DNA from 3 places in the Streptomyces sp. NPDC048254 genome. Region 2 is predicted to be linked to each of the others. Evidence: riboswitches for the same ligand, from Rfam matches in the RefSeq annotation. Region 2 holds a riboswitch; each other region holds the start of a gene.

Region 1 (6,792 bases), on a different contig from region 2:
GCGGCTACGGCTTCCGGGCGAGCGCACTGACGTCGAGGCCGTCGGCGGACTCGAGCTGCGCAGGTGACGCGACCGGCATGCATAGCTTGCGGACTCCGGTACGGCGCCGCACCCCCCACCCGGACGTAGCGTGAGCCCGTCACCGTATGTCCGCCCGCAGTACCGGGAGTCCCCGATGGCCCGCTCCGAAGCCCGCGTCACCACCGACCGCCCCGCCCGCTACGCCAAGCAGCTCGCCGCACACCTCGGCCGCCGCTCCCGGACCAGCTGGGACGAGGAGACCGGCACCGGCGGGATCGTCTTCGAGAACGGCACCGGCACCCTCACCGCCATCGAGGGTGCCCTGCTGCTCACCGTGGAGACGGCCCCCGAGAACCTCGATCTCCTGGAGGGCGTCGTCGGCCGCCATCTGGTCCGCTTCGGCACCCGCGACGAACTCCTCGTCGAGTGGCACCGCGACAACGGCGAACCGGGCACCACCCAGAGCAACTGAGCTAGTCGAACTGGCTCGGCAGCGGTGCCGGGGTCTTGCCGGACAGGACGTCCTTGAGGCGCTGGGCGCCGGTCTGCACGGCCAGTGCGGTGCTGTCGTGGTCGACACCGGACAGGCCGCCGTTGGTGACCGCCGCCCCGGAGGCGCCGATGCGCAGCACCGCCACGTCCGTGGTGTAGGTGGCGGACTGGCCGTTGGCGTTGCCCTGGACGGTCACCGTCAGGGCCTCGCGCGCGTCCCCCGACTTCGGCACCTTCGCCGAGACGACCTGCACGGTCCGCTTGCCGCCGTCCTTGCCGGTGGCGGTGAACTGGGCGCACTCGTCCGGCAGGGTCTTCAGCCAGGCCAGCGTGGCGTCCAGGTTCGCCGAGCCGTAGTCGCCGACCTGGTACAGCATCCGGGCGTCCTCCGAGGTGAACCCGCGCAGCCCGGAGGCGCCGGAGGCGCGGCCGAGGAGGCTGTCGGAGTAGAGGCCGTCCAGGAGGTGCTGGCAGTCGGCGGCGTCGGACTTGGCGGTGAGGAAGCCGGCCACGTCGACCTTGCCGACCAGCATCGAGTTGCGCCAGGTCGCCGCGTCGGTGGCCGGCTGCCAGTTGTCCTCGATGTCGGCCGGCGTGATCAGCGCGGCCTGCGCGCCCGCCCTGGTGAGGGCGGGGGTCGCCGACGGGGACGCGGGGGAGTGCTCGCCGGCCGGCGAGACGGACACGGCCTCGGGGCCGCCGCTCTCGTCCGTACAGGCCGCCGTGGCGAGCAGAATCCCCGCCGCCAGGGCCGAGGCGAGAACACGCACGGGTCGGGACGGACGGATCATCGCGACTGCCTCCTCGGGAACGCGGTCCGTCACTGCGCGGGGCAGCGGTGCTGCGTCACTGCGCGGGCGACGGCGGTACGTCCCTCCACGCCACCATCCGGCACGGCCGCCGACCACCCGCGCGTGTCGTTCGGGTGAGCGTCATGATCCGGGAGCCGTGATCCGCACCTTCCGGCTGCCGCAGCGCGGGCACACCGCGTCGGCGAGCGGCGACCGCACGGCCCGGCCGGCCTCGTCGACGTACTCCAGGGTGCTCTGCAGGTCCGGGTCGGCGATCGGGTCGGTGAAGAACACCGCCTGGAAGGCCGCCTCCCAGGCCTTGCCGCACCGTCCGCAGCTGAACGCGAAGGTCTCGGGCACGGCGCCGGGCACGGGCCCGGGACCCGGGGGCTCGCTCATCGCATCCGGCTCCTGTCACTCGGCCTGCGTCTCCAGCGGACCGCCGCTCCCGCCCGGCGGCAAGCCGGGGCCGGGTGTCCCAGGCGTGGACGCCCCCTTGACGGCACGCGGAGGCCGATCGACACTCCAGGTGGGAATCCTAGTGAAAAGGTAGGGAAAGATGGGTCGGCTGCGCACGGTCACCGGCAGACAGCGCCGAGGGAGCCGTACGCCCTGCCCCGTCCCGCTGCTCACCTCCCGCCTGCACATCGACCTGCTGCGTGTGTGCAGCGCCATCAGCCGCACCGGCTGAGCCCCCGCTCCCGGCCGTACCAGCCGTACCGACCGAGCGCCCGCCGTCGGCCGCACCCGCCGACGCCCACCCACCGACGAACGCTTCCGCCGCGCGTACGTCCGCGCGTCCGCACCCCCGGGGAGACGTATGTCCATCACTCCGCTCGCCGCCCTCCCGCCCGTCCGGACCACCCCCGCCTTCCGGGGCCGCATCGGCCGGGACGCGCGCAGCGGCCACTACGCCGTGCCGCGCCGCTACCGCCTCCACCTCGCCACCGCCTGTCCCGACGGCCTCCGCATCGCCGTCGGTCACAGCCTGCTGGCCCTCGACGACTGTTGTCCGGTCACCTATCTGCCCGCCGTCCCGGACTGTCCGGACGGCAGCCACACGGCGCTGCGCCCGCTGTACGAGGCGAGCGCCCACCACTACTCGGGGCCGGCCCTCGCGCCGGTACTCAGCGACGACTGGTCCGGCCGTATCGTCTCCACCCACAGCCGGGACATCCTGCGTGACCTGGACCGCCACTTCGGCGACGGCGTCACCCGGCTGTACCCGTGCGGTGCCGAGGCCGAGATCGAGGCCGTCGAGCGGCTGTGCGCCGAGGGCATCGAGCAGGCGGCACAGCACGCCGGCCGAGCGGGTGGCGACCCGGGGGCGCTGGAGGTGCTGCTCGCCGCCCTGGACGAGCTGGAGCGCCGGCTGACCGGGGCGGAGTTCCTGGTCGGCGGTCAACTCACGGCAGCAGACGTCGAGTTGTGGGTGACCCTGGTGCAACTCGACACCGTGCACCGCAATCACCTGGACGCCGCCGCCGTGCACGCCGTCGCCGGCCACCCGGTGCTGTGGGCCTACGCCCGCCGGCTGGCCGCCCACCCGGCCTTCGGCGCCCACCTCGACCTCGACGGCATCGCCCGCCGCCACCACGGCCGTTGCCAGGGTCTGGAAGCCGCCGGCGCGGCCGTCCAGATCCTGGACTGGGCGGGCCACGCGGCGGACGCACCCGGCGTTCCGCGCAGGTGAGAGCGGCCCGAACCGTTTCGCCAGTCGGACAGGCGTTGACATTCGTTCGGGCAACTGCGTTACTTACGGACCAGAACGGTCAAGAGCGTCAGCGTCAAGCCCTGGCTTGCTGACCGGCAACCCTCGCATCGCGGTGGGGTGCCCCAGGTGACGACCGGACCGATGACGTTTCGGCAAGCGACGATTCGGTAAGCGCGAGGCCCCCCGGGGGCCAGCACGACAGTGACAGGTGACGGACATGTACGCAGCTTCCAGGACGGCCGAGCGCCGCACCTCGGGCTGCGTACGCCCGTATCCGAGCCCGCTCGTCGCCGACCGTGCCGTCGACCTGCTCCGTGTCAACAGCGCCCTGTGTAGCGCGTGTACCGCACCGGGCTGCGCCCGCTGTCGGGTCTGACCAGGCTCTTCCGCCGGCTTCCCGCAGCTTCGCGCCTCAGCGTCCCCGTCGAAGCACCGGCCGCCCGGTGTGCCGCCGTCCGCCCAGCCCCCCTGCCCCGCGCGCCCCCGTGCACCGTGCCGTCCGCCCGCATGCGGCCCGGTCGTGCGGTCCGGCCGTGGGACCCGGGGTGTCCGACTCCGCCGGAGCCCGCCATGACCGAACCCCCAGGCACCGTGTCCCTCGCCGAGGCACCGCCGCCCACTGACGAAGCGTCAAAACCCATCAAGGCACAGCGAGTTCAGCCACTGCGCCGCCCCGGCCGGTGGATCGCCACCGCCGTCGTCCTGGTGGTCGTCGCGCAGTTCGCGCACGGACTGGCCACCAACCCCTTCTACCAGTGGGACCGGTTCCGCTACTGGTTCCTGCGGCCCACCATCCTCGACGGCCTCGTCGTCACCCTCGAAGTCGCCGCGCTCAGCGCCGTGCTGGGCCTCCTCGGCGGCGTCGTGCTGGCCGTCGCCCGGCTCTCCGGCAGCCCCGTGCTGCGGGCGGTGAGCTGGACCTACACCTGGCTGTTCCGCTCGATCCCGCTGATCGTCCTGCTGATCTTCCTCTACAACTTCTCGGCCCTGTACCAGACGTTGAGCCTGGGCGTGCCCTTCGGCCCGTCCTTCGTCAGCTTCGACGAGTCGAAACTCGCCACCGACATGGTGGTCGCCGTGGTCGGCCTCAGCCTCAACGAGGCGGCCTACGCGGCCGAGGTGGTCCGCGGCGGCATCCTCTCCGTCGACCAGGGCCAGCACGAGGCGGCCGCCGCACTCGGCCTGCCCAAGAGCTACCAGTTCACCCGGATCGTCTTCCCGCAGGCCCTGCGCTCCATCGTGCCGAACTACGTCAACCAGCTCATCGGGCTGATCAAGGGCACGTCCCTGGTGTTCTACGTCTCGCTGCTCGACCTCTTCGGCTCGGTGCAGTCCATGGGCAGCACCTACCCCGGCGACATCGTGCCGCTGCTGCTCGTGGCCACCGTCTGGTACCTGATCCTGACCAGCGCCGTCTCCGTCGTCCAGTTCTACGTCGAGCGGTACTTCGCCCGCGGCGCCACCCGCACGCTGCCGCCGACCCCCCTCCAGAAACTCCGCACCGGCCTCGGCGACCTGCGGGAACGGATACGCCGGGAGGCCGCCGCATGACCACCGCACCGGACATCGCGCCCGCCGCCCTGGAGATCCACGACGTCCACAAGTCGTACGGCGCCCACCGCGTCCTCGACGGCATCGACCTGACCGTCCGCCCCGGCGAGGTCACCGTCATCCTCGGCCCGTCCGGCTCCGGCAAGTCCACGCTGCTGAGGGTGGTCAACCACCTGGAGAAGCCCGAGACCGGCTACGTCAGCGTCGGCGGCGAACTGGTCGGCGTGAAGCGCCACGGCGACCGGCTCAAGGAGCTGAGCGAACGCGCCATCCTGGCCCAGCGCAGCCGGATCGGCTTCGTCTTCCAGAACTTCAACCTGTTCCCGCACCTGACGGTCCTGGACAACGTCGCGGCCGCCCCCGTCGCCACCGGAAAGCTGACCAGGCCCGAGGCCCAGCAGCTGGCCAAGGAACTCCTCGAACGGGTCGGCCTCGGCGAGCGCGTCGGCGCCTACCCGCGGCAGCTGTCGGGCGGCCAGCAACAGCGCGTCGCCATCGCCCGCGCCCTGGCCCTGCGCCCCGGCATCATCCTCTTCGACGAACCGACCTCCGCGCTCGACCCCGAGCTGGTCGGCGAGGTCCTCGCCGTCATCAAGGACCTGGCCTCCGGCGGCACCACTTTGGTGATCGTCACCCACGAGATCGGCTTCGCCCGCGAGGTCGCCGACCGGATCGTCTTCATCGACGCCGGAAGGATCGTCGAACAGGGCCCGCCCGCCGACGTCCTCGACCACCCGCGGCACGAACGGACCCGGGACTTCCTCCGCAAGGTCCTCTGAACCACCCGCCTTTCACTGGAACCACCACCTCTTTCCCTTGAACCACCCCCCTTTCACTTGTCACTGAGACACGAAGGACGGCCATGCCCACGCTCCTCTCCCGACGCAGCCTGATCCGCGGCCTCACCACGGCGACCGCCGTAGCGACCCTCGCCACCGGGCTCGCCGCCTGCGGGGGCGACAGCGACGCCGCGACCACGACCGACAACGCCAAGAGCGGCGAGGTCGTCATCGGACAGGTCTCCAACGGCGCCGCCCAGCAGACCACCGTCAAGGTCTCCGAGGTCAAGTCCATCAGCGCCGAACTGCCCGCCTCCGTCCGCAAGAGCGGCAAGCTCGTCATCGGCGAGGGTGTCCTGCCCGCCGGATTCCCGCCGCTCGCCTACGTGGGCAGCGACCAGAAGACCCTCACCGGTTCCGAACCCGACCTCGCCCGGCTGGTCGCCGCGGTCTTCGGCCTCACGCCCGAGCTGAAGAGCTTCACCTGGGAGAACATGTTCGTCGGCATCGACAGCGGCAAGGTCGACGTGGCCCTCTCCAACATCACCGACACCGAGGAGCGCAAGAAGAAGTACGAGTTCGCGTCCTACCGGCAGGACAACCTCGCCTTCACGGTGCCGAAGAAGAGCACCTGGAACTTCGACGACGACTACGAGAACCTCGCCGGCAAGACCGTCTCCGTCAGCGCCGGCACCAACCAGGAGAAGATCCTCCTGGAGTGGAAGGCCAAGCTGGCCAAGGAGGGCAAGAAGCTCACGGTCAAGTACTACCAGGACAGCAACAGCGTCTACCTGGCCCTCAACAGCGGCAAGATCGATGCTTATCTCGGCCCCAACCCCGGCATCGCGTACCACAACAAGCAGACCGCCAACACGCCCAACGCCACCCGCACCGCAGGTACCTACTCCGGCGCGGGCGCCAGCCTCCAGGGCTGATCGCGGCCACCGCGAAGAAGGACAGCGGCCTTGCCAAGCCGCTCGCCGACGCCATCAACTACCTGATCAAGAACGGTCAGTACGCCAAGTGGCTGGCCGCCTACAACCTCTCCAACGAGGCCGTCGCCAAGTCCGAGGTCAACCCGCCCGGGCTGCCGCTGGACAACTCCTGACCGGTCGTCAGGGAGAACGCCACCATGACCGTTGAAGCATCCCGCGGCGTCCTGGACAACGCCGTCTGGTCCGCACTCGCCGGTCCGCACGCCCACCTCGCCGAGCGCTTCGGCCGGGCCGCCCGCTACCCCGACGACGTCTACGCCTACGCCGCTCTCGCCGACCCCACCGACCCGGAGGCCTGGGCCGACCTGCACACGCTCGTCGGCCCCGGCACCACCGTGAAGATCAAGCCGGTCGAGGAAGCACCGCCCGGCTGGGAGGTGGTCGGCGGCGGGGTGGGCGTCCAGTTCGTCGACACCGGGCTGCGGGCCGAGCCCGATCCCGAGGTGGTC
Region 2 (6,792 bases):
CAGCTACGTCCCGCTCCAGGGACAGATGATGTCCGAGGCGTTCAGCTCGACCCTGCACATCTCCTTCGACGTGCGCGGTGGTCTGCTCATCCGGCAGATCCACCACTGGGCCGCGCTGATCTTCCTCGCCGGCATGTTCGTGCACATGATGCGCGTGTTCTTCACCGGCGCGTTCCGCAAGCCGCGTGAGATCAACTGGCTGTTCGGCTTCCTGCTGTTCGTCCTGGGCATGTTCACCGGGTTCACCGGCTACTCGCTCCCGGACGACCTGCTCTCCGGCACCGGTGTCCGCTTCACCGAGGGCGCCATCCTGTCGATGCCGATCGTCGGCACGTACATCTCGTACTTCCTCTTCGGTGGCGAGTTCCCCGGTCACGACTTCGTGGGGCGGTTCTACTCGATCCACATCCTGCTGCTGCCGGGCATCATGCTCGGCCTGGTGGTGGGCCACCTGATCCTGGTCTTCTACCACAAGCACACGCAGTTCGCGGGTCCCGGAAAGTCCGAGAAGAACGTCGTCGGCATGCCGCTGCTGCCGGTCTACATGGCCAAGGCCGGAGGCTTCTTCTTCCTGGTCTTCGGTGTCATCGCGGCCATCGCGGCGACCACCCAGATCAACCCGATCTGGGCCATGGGCCCCTACCGTCCGGACCAGGTGTCCACCGGCGCCCAGCCCGACTGGTACATGGGCTTCGCCGAGGGTCTGATCCGTTACATGCCCGGCTGGGAGATCAACTTCTGGGGCCACACCCTGGTCCTGGGCGTCTTCATCCCGCTGGTCCTGTTCGGTCTGGTGCTGGGCGCGATCGCGCTCTACCCGTTCATCGAGTCCTGGGTCACCGGCGACAAGAGCGAGCACCACATCCTGGACCGCCCGCGCAACGCCCCGACCCGTACCGGGTTCGGTGTCGCCTGGGTGACCGTGTACATGGTCGGCCTGATCGGTGGTGGCAACGACCTCATCGCCACCCACTTCCATCTGTCGATCAACGACGTGACCTGGTTCGTCCGGATCTTCTTCTTCGCCGGACCGGTGATCGCGTTCCTCGTCACCAAGCGGATCTGCCTCGGCCTGCAGCGCCGGGACCGCGAGAAGGTGCTGCACGGTCGCGAGACCGGCATCATCAAGCGGCTGCCGCACGGTGAGTTCATCGAGGTGCACGAGCCGCTCAGCCAGGAGCAGCTGCACACCCTCACGGCCCACCACCAGTACGAGCCGGCCCAGGTCGGCGCGGCGGTGGACGAGAACGGTGTCGAGCGCAAGATCAAGGGGTCCGAGAAGCTCCGCGCCAAGCTGAGCAGCGCCTACTACGGCGAGGACAACCAGATCCCGAAGCCCACCGTCGAGGAGTACAAGGAGATCACGAGCGGCCACGGCCACCACTGATCGACCGCGTCGCCACGCCACGGTCGAAGGGCCCCCGTCCGGTGTACGGATGGGGGCCCTTCGCCGTGCCCGGAGCTGGATAGGGTAGGCGTGACACTGCTTTTTGCCGGTACGACCATCAGGAGCGGCCTTATGAGCGCTGTGACCCCCGCTGGAGGCGACATCGCGGCGGGCCGTTCCTGGCCCGAGGTACTGAACGCGCTGCTGTACGGCCAGGATCAGAGCGCCGACGCGACGGCCTGGGCGATGGACCAGATCATGCGCGGCCAGGCGACCGACGCCCAGATCGCGGGCTTCGTCGTCGCCCTGCGGGCCAAGGGCGAGACGGTCGACGAGATCAACGGCCTGGTCCGCACGATGTACGCGCACGCCAACGTCATCGAGGTACCGGGCCGCACGGTGGACATCGTCGGCACCGGCGGTGACGGCGCCAAGACGGTGAACATCTCCACGATGTCGGCACTGGTGGTGGCCGGCGCCGGGGCGAAGGTCGTCAAGCACGGCAACCGGGCGGCGTCCTCCGCGTCCGGTGCCTCGGATGTCCTGGAGAAGCTCGGCGTCAACCTCGATCTGACCCCGCAGCGGGTCGCCGAGGTCGCCGAGGAGGCCGGCATCACCTTCTGCTTCGCCGTCAAGTTCCACCCGGCGCTGCGCCATGCGGGCGCGGCCCGCGGCCAGCTGGGCATCCGCACGGTGTTCAACATCCTCGGCCCGCTGACCAACCCCGCGCAGGTGCGGGCCCAGGCGGTCGGCGTCGCGGATCCGCGCATGGCGCCGGTCGTCGCGGGCGTCTTCGCGGAACGCGGCAACTCCTCCCTGGTCTTCCGCGGCGACGACGGCCTCGACGAGCTGACGACCACCGCCACGTCCCACGTCTGGATCGTCCGCGACGGCAAGGTCACCGAGGAGACCTTCGACCCGCGGGACGTCGGCATCGAGCTGGTCCCGGTGGAGGCGCTGCGCGGCGGCGACCCGTCGTACAACGCGGAGGTCGCCCGCCGGCTCCTGGACGGCGAGACGGGCCCGGTCCGCGACGCGGTCCTGCTGAACTCGGCGGCGGCGCTGGTGGCCCTGGACCCGGGCACCGGAACGCTGGCCGAGCAGATCCGGGCCGGCATGGACAGGGCGGCGGAGTCGATCGACTCGGGCGCGGCCAAGCGGGTGCTGGAGCGCTGGGCGGCGGCGACCAACCGGTAGGCGCCGAGCGGGAAGAGCACGTGGCGCCGGCGCCCTCGTCAGTCCGTCATCCGGACAGAAGTTGCGCGCCGGCGATCACTTCATCTACGTTCTCAGTCAGGTCATGAGTGACAGTCATGAGGCCCCGGCCGACTGTCCGGCAACCCTCCGTCCGTGGCGGGGTGCCCCGGGTGAAGACCAGGCCGTAGGCAGTGAGGTCTGCGGCAAGCGCGGATCCCTCACGCTCTTCTGAAAGAGCACAGCCCAGGGATCCTGGTCATCGAGGGAGTCTCCCGTGAGCAAGCGAATGCGCTAGGGCGTCGAGCCCCACTTCCGCGCACCCCTTTTCACTTTCTTCTTTCCTCTCACGGGAGTTCCGCCATGTCCGTCTCCACCGCTGCCTCCGCCCAGCCCGTTTGCAGCAACATTCCGGGGCCGCTGCCCGTTCTGGGGCGGGATGTCACCGTCCCGCTCGTCACCGGCGGCGAGGTCTCCTACGCCGCCCTCGACTACGCGGCCAGCGCCCCCGCGCTCCAGCGGGTCTGGGACGACGTGGCGGCCTACGCGCCCTACTACGGCAGCGTCCACCGCGGTGCCGGCTACCTCTCCCAGCTGTCGACCGACCTCTTCGAGAACGCCCGGAAGACCGTCGCCGAGTTCCTCGACTGCCGCCCCGACGACCAGCTGGTCTTCACCCGCTCCACGACGGACTCCCTGAACCTCCTGGCCCGCGCCCTGCCCGCCGACTGCCAGGTCTTCGTCTTCGAGACCGAGCACCACGCCTCCCTGCTGCCCTGGCAGGACGCCCGGGTCACCTACCTCAACGCCCCGCGCACCCCGCGGCAGGCGGTGGCGACCCTGGAGCGCGCCCTGGCCGACCGCACTGTGTCCATTGAAGGGGGCTACGGGCCGGCCCTGGTCTGCGTCACCGGCGCCTCGAACGTCACCGGCGAACTGTGGCCGGTCCGCGAGCTGGCCGCCGCCGCGCACGCGCACGGCGCCCGGATCGTCCTGGACGCGGCCCAGCTGGCCCCCCACCACCCGGTCTCCGTCCGTGACCTCGACGTCGACTGGGTCGCCTTCTCCGGCCACAAGCTGTACGCCCCCTTCGGCTCCGGCGTCCTCGCGGGCCGCGCCGACTGGCTCCAGGCCGCCGAGCCCTACCTCGCGGGCGGCGGCGCCAGCCGCAGGGTCACCCGGCGCGAGGACGGGGGAGTGGCCGTGGAGTGGCACGAGAGCGCCGCGCGGCACGAGGCCGGGTCGCCCAACGTCATCGGCGCCTACTCCATCGCGTCGGCCTGCAAGGCCCTCACCGAGGCCGGCTTCGACACGCTGGTCGCCCGCGAGCAGCACCTCATCGAGGAGGTGCGGGCGGGGTTGGCCGAGGTTCCCGAGGTCCGGATCCTCTCCCTCTTCGGCGACGACGCCCCCCGCGTCGGAGTGATCAGCTTCGTGGTGGACGGCTGGAACAGCTCCCACTTCGCCGCGGCCCTCTCGGCCGAGTACGGCATCGGCGTCCGCGACGGCCTCTTCTGCGCCCACCCGCTGGTCAGGACCCTGCTGGGCTCCGACCCCCAGACCCAGGGCGAATGCGGGGCGCCCGATGCGGCACCGGGCGAGAAGTCCCTGAACGCGATCCGGGTGAGCTTCGGCGCGGGGACGCCGGACGAGCATGTGGAGCGGTTCGTGAACGCCGTCAAGGAGCTGGTCCGGGATGGCGCGAAGTGGAACTACCGTACGGAGGACGGCCGTTGCGTACCGGCCGTCTGACGGACTGACGTCCAGCCGCGCGTATACGCTTCCTTCGGCAGCTGTACGGAGGGCAGGGGGAGCACGGGGTGGAGGAGCTGCGCGAGACGGACCCTCGGACCATCGGTCCCTACGAGGTCCGGGGCAGACTCGGATCCGGCGGCATGGGCGAGGTGTATCTCGCCGAGGCGCGCGGTGGTCTGCGGCTCGCCGTGAAAGTGGTGCGCGCCGAACACGCGGAGGACCGCACCTTCAGGGCCCGGTTCCGGCACGAGGTGCGGGCCGCGCAGACCGTCGGCGGCGCGGGGACGTACACCGCCCGCGTCGTGGACGCGGACACCGGGGCCGTACGGCCGTGGATGGCCACCGAGTACGTGGACGGGCCGAACCTGCGGGACGCGATCCTCGACGGCGGCCCCCTGGCCGGCGACGCGGTACGGCTGCTGGCGGCCGCGCTGGGCGAGGCGCTGGCCGCGATCCACGCCAAGGGGCTGGTGCACCGGGACCTCAAGCCCTCCAACATCCTGCTGGCGCCGGACGGCCCCCGGGTCATCGACTTCGGGATCGTCCGGGCCCTGGAAGGGACGGCCCTGACCCGGACCGGGGTGATCGTCGGGTCGGTCGGCTATGTCTCGCCCGAGCAGATCCGCAACGGCGCCCACGTGGGACCGGCCAGTGACGTCTTCTCGCTGGGCGCGGTCCTCGCGTACGCGGCGGGCGGACGGGAACCTTTCGGCGAGGGGCAGGACTCGGTCGTCCTGCTGCGGATCCTGACCGGGGACGTCGACCTGTCCGTCGTACCGAAGGACCATCTGGAGCTCGTGGAGTCCTGTCTGCGCGACGACCCCGGGGCGCGGCCGACGCCCGCGGACGTGGTCGCGGCGGTGGGGCATACCGGGCGTTCCCTCCGCGCAGGCCTCGGGGCGGGGTGGTACGCCGGCCGCGCCACGGCGGAATCGGGGACCGCGGACGGCGATGAGCGCTGGGTGCCGGAACACGGGTCGGGGGAGCGGGACAGCCGCGTCGAGTACGTGGCGCCCGCGACGGTCACGGACCTGCCCGTGACCTCGCCGGCTGCCGCCCCGGCCTCCCGGCGGCGGCTGCTGGCGGCTCTGACGGGCGGTGCGGCGGTCGTGGCGGGCGGCGGCGTCGGCGGGTGGCTGTGGCTGCGGGACTCCTCGGCGGGCCCGGGTCCGGCGGTGCGGGAGGGGCGGACCGGCACGGTCTCGTCGTCGGCGACCCAGGTGGGGTGGCAGTACCCGGTCCAGGGGCTCGGCGGACAGCGCGGCCCGTGTGCGGCGGTGTCGGCCGACGGGAACCTGGTGTACGTCGGCGGGGCGGACGGCTCGCTGCACGCGGTGGCGCCGAACGGCCGTCCCGTCTGGAGCACCGCGCTGGGCGGCCCGGTCATGCCCCCGCTCGCCACCGCCGACGGCGTGTACTGCCTGCTGTACGACAACGGGGAGGGCTCCACGAAGCTCTGCGCGCTCGGCCGGGGCGGCCGGGTGCGCTGGACCAGGCCGGTCGCCGGGAACAGCCAGGTCCCGGTGGCCGCGGGCGACCTGGTCCTGGTGTCCTACGGCCCCACGGACGCGGGCGGGGTGCGCGCGTACACCCCCGACGGCGGCGTCGCCTGGAGCACACCGACCGGGCCGGCGCCCACCAGCGAGCCCATGGTCGCGGACGGGGTGGTCTACGTCGGCACGTTCGGGGATCAGGTGCGGGCCCTGGACGCGAAGAGCGGGAAGCGGCTCTGGGCGACGGCGGCCGGCAGTGACACCGGCCGCCCGGCGCTGATCGGGGACGTCCTGGTGGTCGGGTCGGGCGGTGAGCAGATGCTGCACGGCATCAGCCGGACGGGCAAGGCGCTCTGGCACAAGTCCGGCAACGAGCTGCCGAGCGGCGGCCGCTACTTCACGAGCGTGTCGTTCGGCGGCCTGGCGGTCACCGCGAGCAGTTGGGAGCTGCTCGCCCTGGACCCCGCCGACGGATCGAAGGCGTGGGACCTCATGCTCACCGGCGAGGGCACCCAGTACAGCGATCCCACGGTCGCGGGCGACACCCTCTACGTACGCCAGGGCTCGACGCTCTTCGGCGTGAACCGCAAGGGCGGGCGCACCTGGCGCAAGCGCGTCGAGGGCGGGGCGTCGACAGGGACGCAGAGCCCGGTCGCCCACGACGGCCGGATCTACGTCGCGACCGCCGACGGCATCACCGTCCTCGCCCTCAAGGCCTGACTAGCTGTCCAGGCCGATCGCGAACGCCGCCTCCAGGTCGTGCTGGGAGTACGTGCGGAACGCGACGTGCGTGTCCGTGCCCTCCACGCCCTGGATCTTGCTGATCCGCCCCGGGATCACCTCGGCCAGGTCCTCGTGCTCCCGCACCCGGACCATGGCGATCAGGTCATACGTACCGGTGACGGAGAAGACCTCGCTGACGCTGTCCAGCGCGGCGATCTGTTCCGCGATCTCGGGGATCCG
Region 3 (6,792 bases), on a different contig from region 2:
CCGATCAGGCGGGCGGCGTTCAGGGACAGGATGTTCAGGCCCGCCGCCTTCGGGATCAGGGGCCGGCCGACCAGTTCGGTGACGAAGGACAGGCGTGCCGGGTTCTCCACCGTGAACACGCAGCCGAGCGCGAAGGACAGGACGTACAGCAGCCACAGCGCGGCATGGCCGGAGAACACGATGACCGTCAGGAGCAGGGCCTGGACCGCGTACAGCGTCTGGGTCCACAGGAGAAGGGTCCGGCGGTCGTACCGGTCGGCGACGACCCCGCCCCACAGGCCGAACAGCAGCACGGGGGCGAACTGGAGCCCGGCGATCCAGCCGAGCGCGGTTCCGCTGTGGGTGAGCGTCAGGACGAACCAGTCCAGCGCGACACCCTGCATGGCGCTGCCGATGTTGGACACCAGGCCCGTGCTCCAGTAGATCCGGTAGTCACGGACCCGCAGCGCGGCGAACACCCCTGTCGGAGCAATGCTGTTGACGGCCATGCCTCTCATTCCGACGGTTTGCGGCGGGGCGGTCGGGGGGTGCGCGACGGACGCGCCGGCGAAAAGGGCCGCGCGGCGTGTTCACGCGCTTCGAGGAGACGGAGCTGAGCTGAGCTGAGCTGAGGGGAGCGAGTGGTCAGCGACAGGTCTGGTCGAACTGGTCGGCGCGACGGCCCGCCCAGAACGGGTCGAGCCGCACGGTGCGTGCCTGACCTGCGGTCTCCATGGCCGGATCAAAGCACACGGCACAAGGTGCGTCCACCATGCGTCCCGGAACATGAGACGGTCGCGCCTTCTCGAACAGGGCGTCCGGTTGCGGCATTGACGTACGACAAAACCGATCCGTACGATCGCCAACGGCATTGAGTGTCAGCGTCAAGCCCTGGCTCGCTGACCGGCAACCCTCCCCCGCGGTGGGGTGCTCCAGGTGAAAGCCCGGCGGGATCACCGATGACTCCCGCAAGCGCGTGGCCCCGTGACCGGGGCCGGAGACGAGGAGGGACCGGCATGCGACACAGCGATCACCCGGCTGCCTCCCCCGCCGACGCCACGGCGTACTCCCGGCTCTCGCGCCGGCGCCACATAGATCTGAAGCGCTCGACCAGCTGCCTCTGTCGGCTCTGACCGGCCCGCCTGCCGCCGGCTGACCTCCGTCACCGGCCACGGCTCCTTCGCGCCGCCCTTCCCCTCGCCACCGGTCCACGGTGTCGTCCCCCTGCCTCCGTTCGCCCTCCGTCTGCACAGCGCGTCTCCCGGCCGGCGCCGATCCGGCCGGGGCCGCACGCCCCTGCACGGCCGTGCCTCGCGCCCCGAAGCCCGGCACCCCGTGCCGGGTGACACGAGTAGGAGAAAGCCCTCCGTGACTGCACTCCCGGATTTCAGACCCTCCCGATGGGCGCCCCTGGCCGCGCTCCTGACCACCAGCGTCCTGCTGACCGCGTGCGGTTCGGGCGACGACGGCTCCGGCGGCGGAAGCGGCCAGGCGAAGTCCGGCGGCACCCTGACCTTCGCGGTGGGATCCGACGCCGGCTGCGTGGATCCGCAGCAGGTCGGCAGCAACGACACCATCTATTCGGTGCGCCAGATCGTGGACTCTCTGACCGACCAGGACCCGAAGACCGGCAAGATCGTGCCGTGGCTCGCCAAGAGCTGGGACATCAGTGCCGACGCGACGACGTTCACGTTCCATCTGCGCTCGGGGGTCACCTTCAGCGACGGGTCGAAGCTGACCGCGCAGGTAGTCAAGGACAACTTCGACGCGGTGCCGGGCCTCGGCGCCCTGGGCACCCTCGCCGAGGGCTATCTGAGCGGCGTCAAGAGCACCACCGTGGTCGACCCGCTCACCGTCAAGGTGGCGTTCGAGCAGCCCAACGCCCAGTTCCTCCAGGCGACTTCGACCCACTCGCTGGGTATCGAATCCTCGGCGAGCGTCAAGAAGTCCCCGCAGCAGAAGTGCAGTGACGGCGTGGTCGGCTCCGGGCCGTTCGTGCTGAAGCAGTACGCGCAGAACCAGTCGGTCACCCTGGACAGGCGGACCGGGTACGACTGGGGTTCCTCGCTGTGGTCGAAGAAGGGCGCGGCCTATCTGGACAAGCTGGTGTTCAAGGTCGTACCCGAGGCGGGGGTGCGGGCCGGCAGTCTCCGGTCCGGGCAGGTGGACGTGATCAGCAGCGTCGGCAAGGCCAACGAGGCGGCGCTCAAGGGCGGCCAGGTCGCCCTCCGGAGCCGGGCCAACCCCGGTGTGGTGTTCGGCCTGGGGCTCAACAACTCGCGGCCCCTACTCAAGGACACGAAGGTCCGTCAGGCGATCTCGGCCGCCATCGACCGGAAGCAGATCGCCGACACCGTCTTCCCGACCGGCACCCAGCCGGCGACCAGCATCCTGGCGCACACCACGCCCGACTACACGGACCTCTCCTCGGACCTGACCCTCGACGCGGCCAAGGCCAAGTCCCTGCTGGACGAAACAGGTTGGAAGGCCGGCGGCGACGGCATCCGCACCAAGGACGGCAAGAAGCTGACCCTGACCATCACCTGGTTCCCCAACTCCGCCACCAACCAGCCCGCGCTGGAGCTGGTGCAGCAGCAGCTCAAGGCCGTCGGGATCGACGTGGTGCTCAAGCAGCTCCCGGTCACCCAGTTCGCCACCACGCTCCAGTCGGGTGACTTCGACGTGGTGTGGGGAAACACGACCCGCGCCGACCCGGACATCCTGCGCAGCTCCTTCTCCACCCAGCTGGCCAACTTCTATCACCTGTCCGCCAGTTCGCTGGACACGGCGCTGTCCGCGCAGGCCGCGACCACGGACACCGCGAAGCGTAAGCAACTGGTCGGTGAGGCACAGCAGTTGATCGTGCGCAACGCGTACGACGTGCCGGTGGTGGAGCTCCAGACCCAGCTCGGCGTCTCGAACAAGGTGCACGACCTGACGTTCGACTCCGGCAGCCGCGTCCAGCTGCACGACACCTGGATCGGCTAGCGGATGCGGCGCTATGTGATCAAACGGCTGGCGCAGGCGGTCGGGGTGCTGTGGGCGGCCTACACCGTGTCGTTCCTGGTGCTCGACTTCCTCCCCGGTGACCCGGTCTCGGCGATGGCCGGGGCCGGGATGGACTCGGGGCAGGTCGATCCGGCCCAACTCGCCGAGCTGCGGCACGAGTACGGCTTCGACAAGCCGGTGCTGGTCCAGTACGCCGAGTATCTGGGCCGGGCGGTGCGCGGGGACTTCGGCGACGCGGTCTCCACCGGCCGCCCGGTGACCTCCACGCTGGCCGACGCGCTGCCGCAGACACTGCAACTGACCGGTGCCGCGCTGCTGTTGGCGGTGGTGCTCGGCGGCGGCCTCGCGGTGGTGGCCACGTACACCTCGCAGCGGTGGCTGCGGCAACTGCTGTTGTCGCTGCCCCCGCTGGGGGTGTCGGTCCCGACGTTCTGGGTGGGGCTGCTGCTCGTCGAGGCGTTCTCGTTCAAGCTGCACTGGTTCCCGGCGTTCGGCAACGACGGGCTGAAGGGTCTGGTACTGCCGGCGCTCACTCTGGCGATCCCGACCGGTGCGCAGGTCGCCCAGGTGCTGGCCAAGAGCCTGCTGACCGCGCTGGACCAGGCCTATGTGGAGACCGCGCGGGCCAAGGGCGCCGGCCGGTGGCGGGTGCATCTGCGGCACGCGCTGCGCAACGCCTCGCTGCCGGCGCTGACCGTCGTGGGCCTGCTGGTCGGGCAGCTGATCGCCGGTTCGGTGGTGGTCGAGACGGTGTTCTCCCGCGACGGTCTGGGCCGGGTGACCGCGGCGGCGGTCACCACCCAGGACATCCCGCTGGTCCAGGGGGTGGTGGTGTTCGGGGCACTGATCTTCGTGGCGACGAACCTGCTCGTCGACCTCGTCTATCCGCTGCTGGACCCGCGGATCGTGGTGGCCTCGGACAGAAAGGCGAGCTTCGCATGAGCCAGAGCCTTGTCGACGACCAGGCCGAGGCCGCCCTCGGCCTCGCCCGGCCGGTCGAGACGGGACCTCCCGCACAACACGCACGGCCCGCCGACATCCGCCGGGTGGTCCGCTTCCTGCTGCGCCGCCCCGGTCTGCTGCTGTCCGCCGTCGTCCTCGTGCTGGTGGTACTGGCCGCCTTCTGGCCTGATCTGTTCACCTCGCAGGACCCGCTGAAGGGGGTGCCGTCCCAGAACTTCCGCGGCCCGAGCGGCAGTCACTGGTTCGGCACGGACGAACTGGGCCGGGACGTCTTCTCCCGCGTGGTGCACGGCGCCCAGCTCTCCCTCAAGGCCACGCTGATCGCGGTCCTGGTCGCGTTCGTGGTCGGCGGGCTGCTCGGCGTGGTCGCCGGGTTCGTGGGCCGCTGGGTGGACGACGTGCTGATGCGCTTCGTCGACGTCCTCCTCGCCATCCCCGCGCTGTTCCTGTCGCTGGCCCTGGTCACCGCGCTCGGGTACGGGACGGTGAAGGTGGCCGTCGCGGTCGGCATCGCCAGCGTCGCCTCCTTCGCCCGGGTGGCGCGGGCCGAGGTGCTGCGGGTGCGGCAGGCGGTGTTCGTCGAGGCGTCCCGCTCCTGCGGGACCCGCTGGTACGCGGTCCTCGGCCGGCACGTCCTGCCCAACGCCGCAGGCCCGGTGATCGTCCTGGCCACCCTGGACTTCGGCTCCTCGATCCTGGCCGTGTCGGCGCTGAGCTTCCTCGGCTACGGCGCGCCGCCGCCCGCCCCGGAGTGGGGGACGTTGATCTCCGACGGCCGCAACTACCTGGCCAACGCCTGGTGGCTGACCGCACTGCCCGGGCTGGCGATCGCCGCGACCGTGCTGGCCACCAACCGCGTCGCCAGGGCGCTGGACGGCGAATGGGCGCGGCAGCGATGACCGACGACGCACACGAGAACCGTGACGCACACGAGAACGGTGACACACGCGAGAACGGTGAGAACGTGACCACACCACTCCTGGAGATCCGCGGCCTGTCCGTGTCGTACCGCACCCGGGGCGGCACGGTCTCGGCCGTACGGGGCGTGGACCTCGACGTATGGCCCGGGCAGGTGACCGCCGTGGTCGGCGAGTCCGGCTCCGGCAAGAGCACCACCGCGCACGCCGTCACCCGGCTGCTTGCGGCGAACGGCACCATCGACGCGGGCACGGTCCGCTTCGGCCGGCACGACCTGGCAACGCTGTCGGAGGCGGAGCTGCGTACCGTGCGGGGCGCGCAGATCGGGCTGGTCCCGCAGGATCCGACGGTCTCGCTCAACCCGGTCGAGCGGATCGGCGACCAGGTCGCCGAGGTGCTGCGCATCCACGGCCTGGCGACCCGCCGGGCGGCCGGCGCCGAGGCGGTCGCCGTCCTTGACCGGGCCGGACTGCCCGACGCGGCCGTCCGGGCCCGGCAGTACCCGCACGAGCTGTCCGGCGGCATGCGGCAGCGGGCCCTGATCGCCGTCGCCATCGCCGCGCAGCCCCGGCTGATCATCGCCGACGAGCCGACCAGCGCGCTCGACGTCACCGTGCAGCGGGTCATCCTCGACCACCTCCAGCACCTCACCGAGGAGTCGGGCACCGCGATCCTGCTCGTCACCCACGACCTCGGGGTGGCCGCCGACCGGGCCCAGCGGCTGGTGGTCATGGAGCAGGGCAAGGTGGTCGAGGCGGGCGAGACCCGTGCCGTCCTCGCCGACCCGCAGCACGAGTACACCCGGCGACTCCTGGCCGCCGCCCCGAGCCTGACCACGGCCCGCCCCCGGACCCCGGTCTCCGCCGCCCCAGCCGACCCGGCGGTTCCCCTGGTCGAGGCACGCAACCTGGTCAAGGAGTTCAGGCTGCCACGCGCCGACGGCGAGGCCCGGACCCTGCGCGCGGTCGACGACGTCAGCCTCACCCTGCGGCGCGGGCAGACCCTCGCCCTGGTCGGGGAGTCGGGATCGGGCAAGTCCACCACCGCCCGGCTGGTGCTGCGCCTGGCCGAGGCGACCTCCGGACAGGTGCTGTTCGACGGCACCGACGTCACCACCGCCAAGGGCGCCGAGGTCAGGCAGCTGCGCCGGCGCGCCCAGCTCGTCTACCAGAATCCGTACGCCTCGCTGGACCCGCGCTTCTCCATCGGCGAGGTGATCACCGAGCCGCTGCGGGCGTTCAAGGTCGGCGACCGCACCTCCCGGCTCGACCGCGCCCGCGAACTCCTCGACCGGGTCGCGCTGCCTGCCGCGACCCTGGAGCGGCGCCCGGCCGAGCTGTCGGGCGGACAGCGCCAGCGGGTGGCCATCGCCCGTGCCCTCGCCCTCTCCCCCGACCTGGTGGTGTGCGACGAAGCCGTCTCCGCGCTCGACGTGTCCGTGCAGGCCCAAGTGCTGGACCTGCTGGCCGAGTTGCAGGCGGACACCGGCGTGGCGTACCTGTTCATCTCGCACGACCTGGCCGTCGTACGGCAGATCGCGCACCAGGTCGCCGTCATGCGGGCCGGACGGGTCGTCGAGACGGGCCCGCCGGAGGACCTGTTCTCCGAGCCTCGCGACGCGTACACCCGCGAGCTGCTGGCGGCGATCCCGGGCGGGCGTGTCCCCTCCCCCGCCGCCGAGACCACCACAAGCTGAGGACCGGCGACGCATGAGCACTCCAACCATCACCTCCCTGGCCTTCCTGACCCCCGGCAACTTCGCGGACGACGACCCCTACCCGGGCTTGGAGGAGACCCTTCAGCTGTTCGAGTACGGCGAGCGGCTCGGCTACGACGGCGCCTGGATCCGGCAGCGCCACCTCGAACACGGTGTCGGCTCGGCGGCCGTGTTCCTCGCGGCGGCCGGGCAGCGGACCGAGCGGA

The links. Region 2 has a riboswitch for S-adenosylmethionine ahead of ACGFZQ_RS30160 (aminotransferase class V-fold PLP-dependent enzyme). Riboswitches for the same ligand answer to the same signal wherever they lie in the genome.
Region 1: another riboswitch for S-adenosylmethionine. It lies ahead of ACGFZQ_RS32415 (amino acid ABC transporter permease); the one in region 2 lies ahead of ACGFZQ_RS30160 (aminotransferase class V-fold PLP-dependent enzyme).
Region 3: another riboswitch for S-adenosylmethionine. It lies ahead of ACGFZQ_RS35035 (putative leader peptide); the one in region 2 lies ahead of ACGFZQ_RS30160 (aminotransferase class V-fold PLP-dependent enzyme).

What each region holds. Positions count from the first base shown of each region.
Region 1 covers NZ_JBICZJ010000013.1:68,023-74,814, forward strand. The annotation lists gene ACGFZQ_RS32390 (DUF2218 domain-containing protein) at 176-493, shown strand; gene ACGFZQ_RS32395 (hypothetical protein) at 495-1,304, opposite strand; gene ACGFZQ_RS32400 (hypothetical protein) at 1,446-1,703, opposite strand; gene ACGFZQ_RS32405 (putative leader peptide) at 1,864-1,995, shown strand; gene ACGFZQ_RS32410 (glutathione S-transferase C-terminal domain-containing protein) at 2,125-2,997, shown strand; SAM riboswitch class IV at 3,075-3,198, shown strand; gene ACGFZQ_RS32415 (amino acid ABC transporter permease) at 3,589-4,569, shown strand; gene ACGFZQ_RS32420 (amino acid ABC transporter ATP-binding protein) at 4,566-5,348, shown strand; partial or broken gene ACGFZQ_RS32425 (ABC transporter substrate-binding protein) at 5,432-6,456, shown strand; gene ACGFZQ_RS32430 (GNAT family N-acetyltransferase) at 6,481-6,792, shown strand, end outside.
Region 2 covers NZ_JBICZJ010000011.1:283,062-289,853, forward strand. The annotation lists gene ACGFZQ_RS30150 (cytochrome bc complex cytochrome b subunit) at 1-1,387, shown strand, start outside; gene trpD (anthranilate phosphoribosyltransferase) at 1,520-2,584, shown strand; SAM riboswitch class IV at 2,684-2,800, shown strand; gene ACGFZQ_RS30160 (aminotransferase class V-fold PLP-dependent enzyme) at 2,945-4,333, shown strand; gene ACGFZQ_RS30165 (PQQ-binding-like beta-propeller repeat protein) at 4,402-6,549, shown strand; gene ACGFZQ_RS30170 (Lrp/AsnC family transcriptional regulator) at 6,550-6,792, opposite strand, start outside.
Region 3 covers NZ_JBICZJ010000015.1:113,635-120,426, forward strand. The annotation lists gene ACGFZQ_RS35030 (MFS transporter) at 1-488, opposite strand, end outside; SAM riboswitch class IV at 847-960, shown strand; gene ACGFZQ_RS35035 (putative leader peptide) at 996-1,112, shown strand; gene ACGFZQ_RS35040 (ABC transporter substrate-binding protein) at 1,348-2,967, shown strand; gene ACGFZQ_RS35045 (ABC transporter permease) at 2,971-3,930, shown strand; gene ACGFZQ_RS35050 (ABC transporter permease) at 3,927-4,850, shown strand; gene ACGFZQ_RS35055 (dipeptide ABC transporter ATP-binding protein) at 4,847-6,565, shown strand; gene ACGFZQ_RS35060 (LLM class flavin-dependent oxidoreductase) at 6,579-6,792, shown strand, end outside.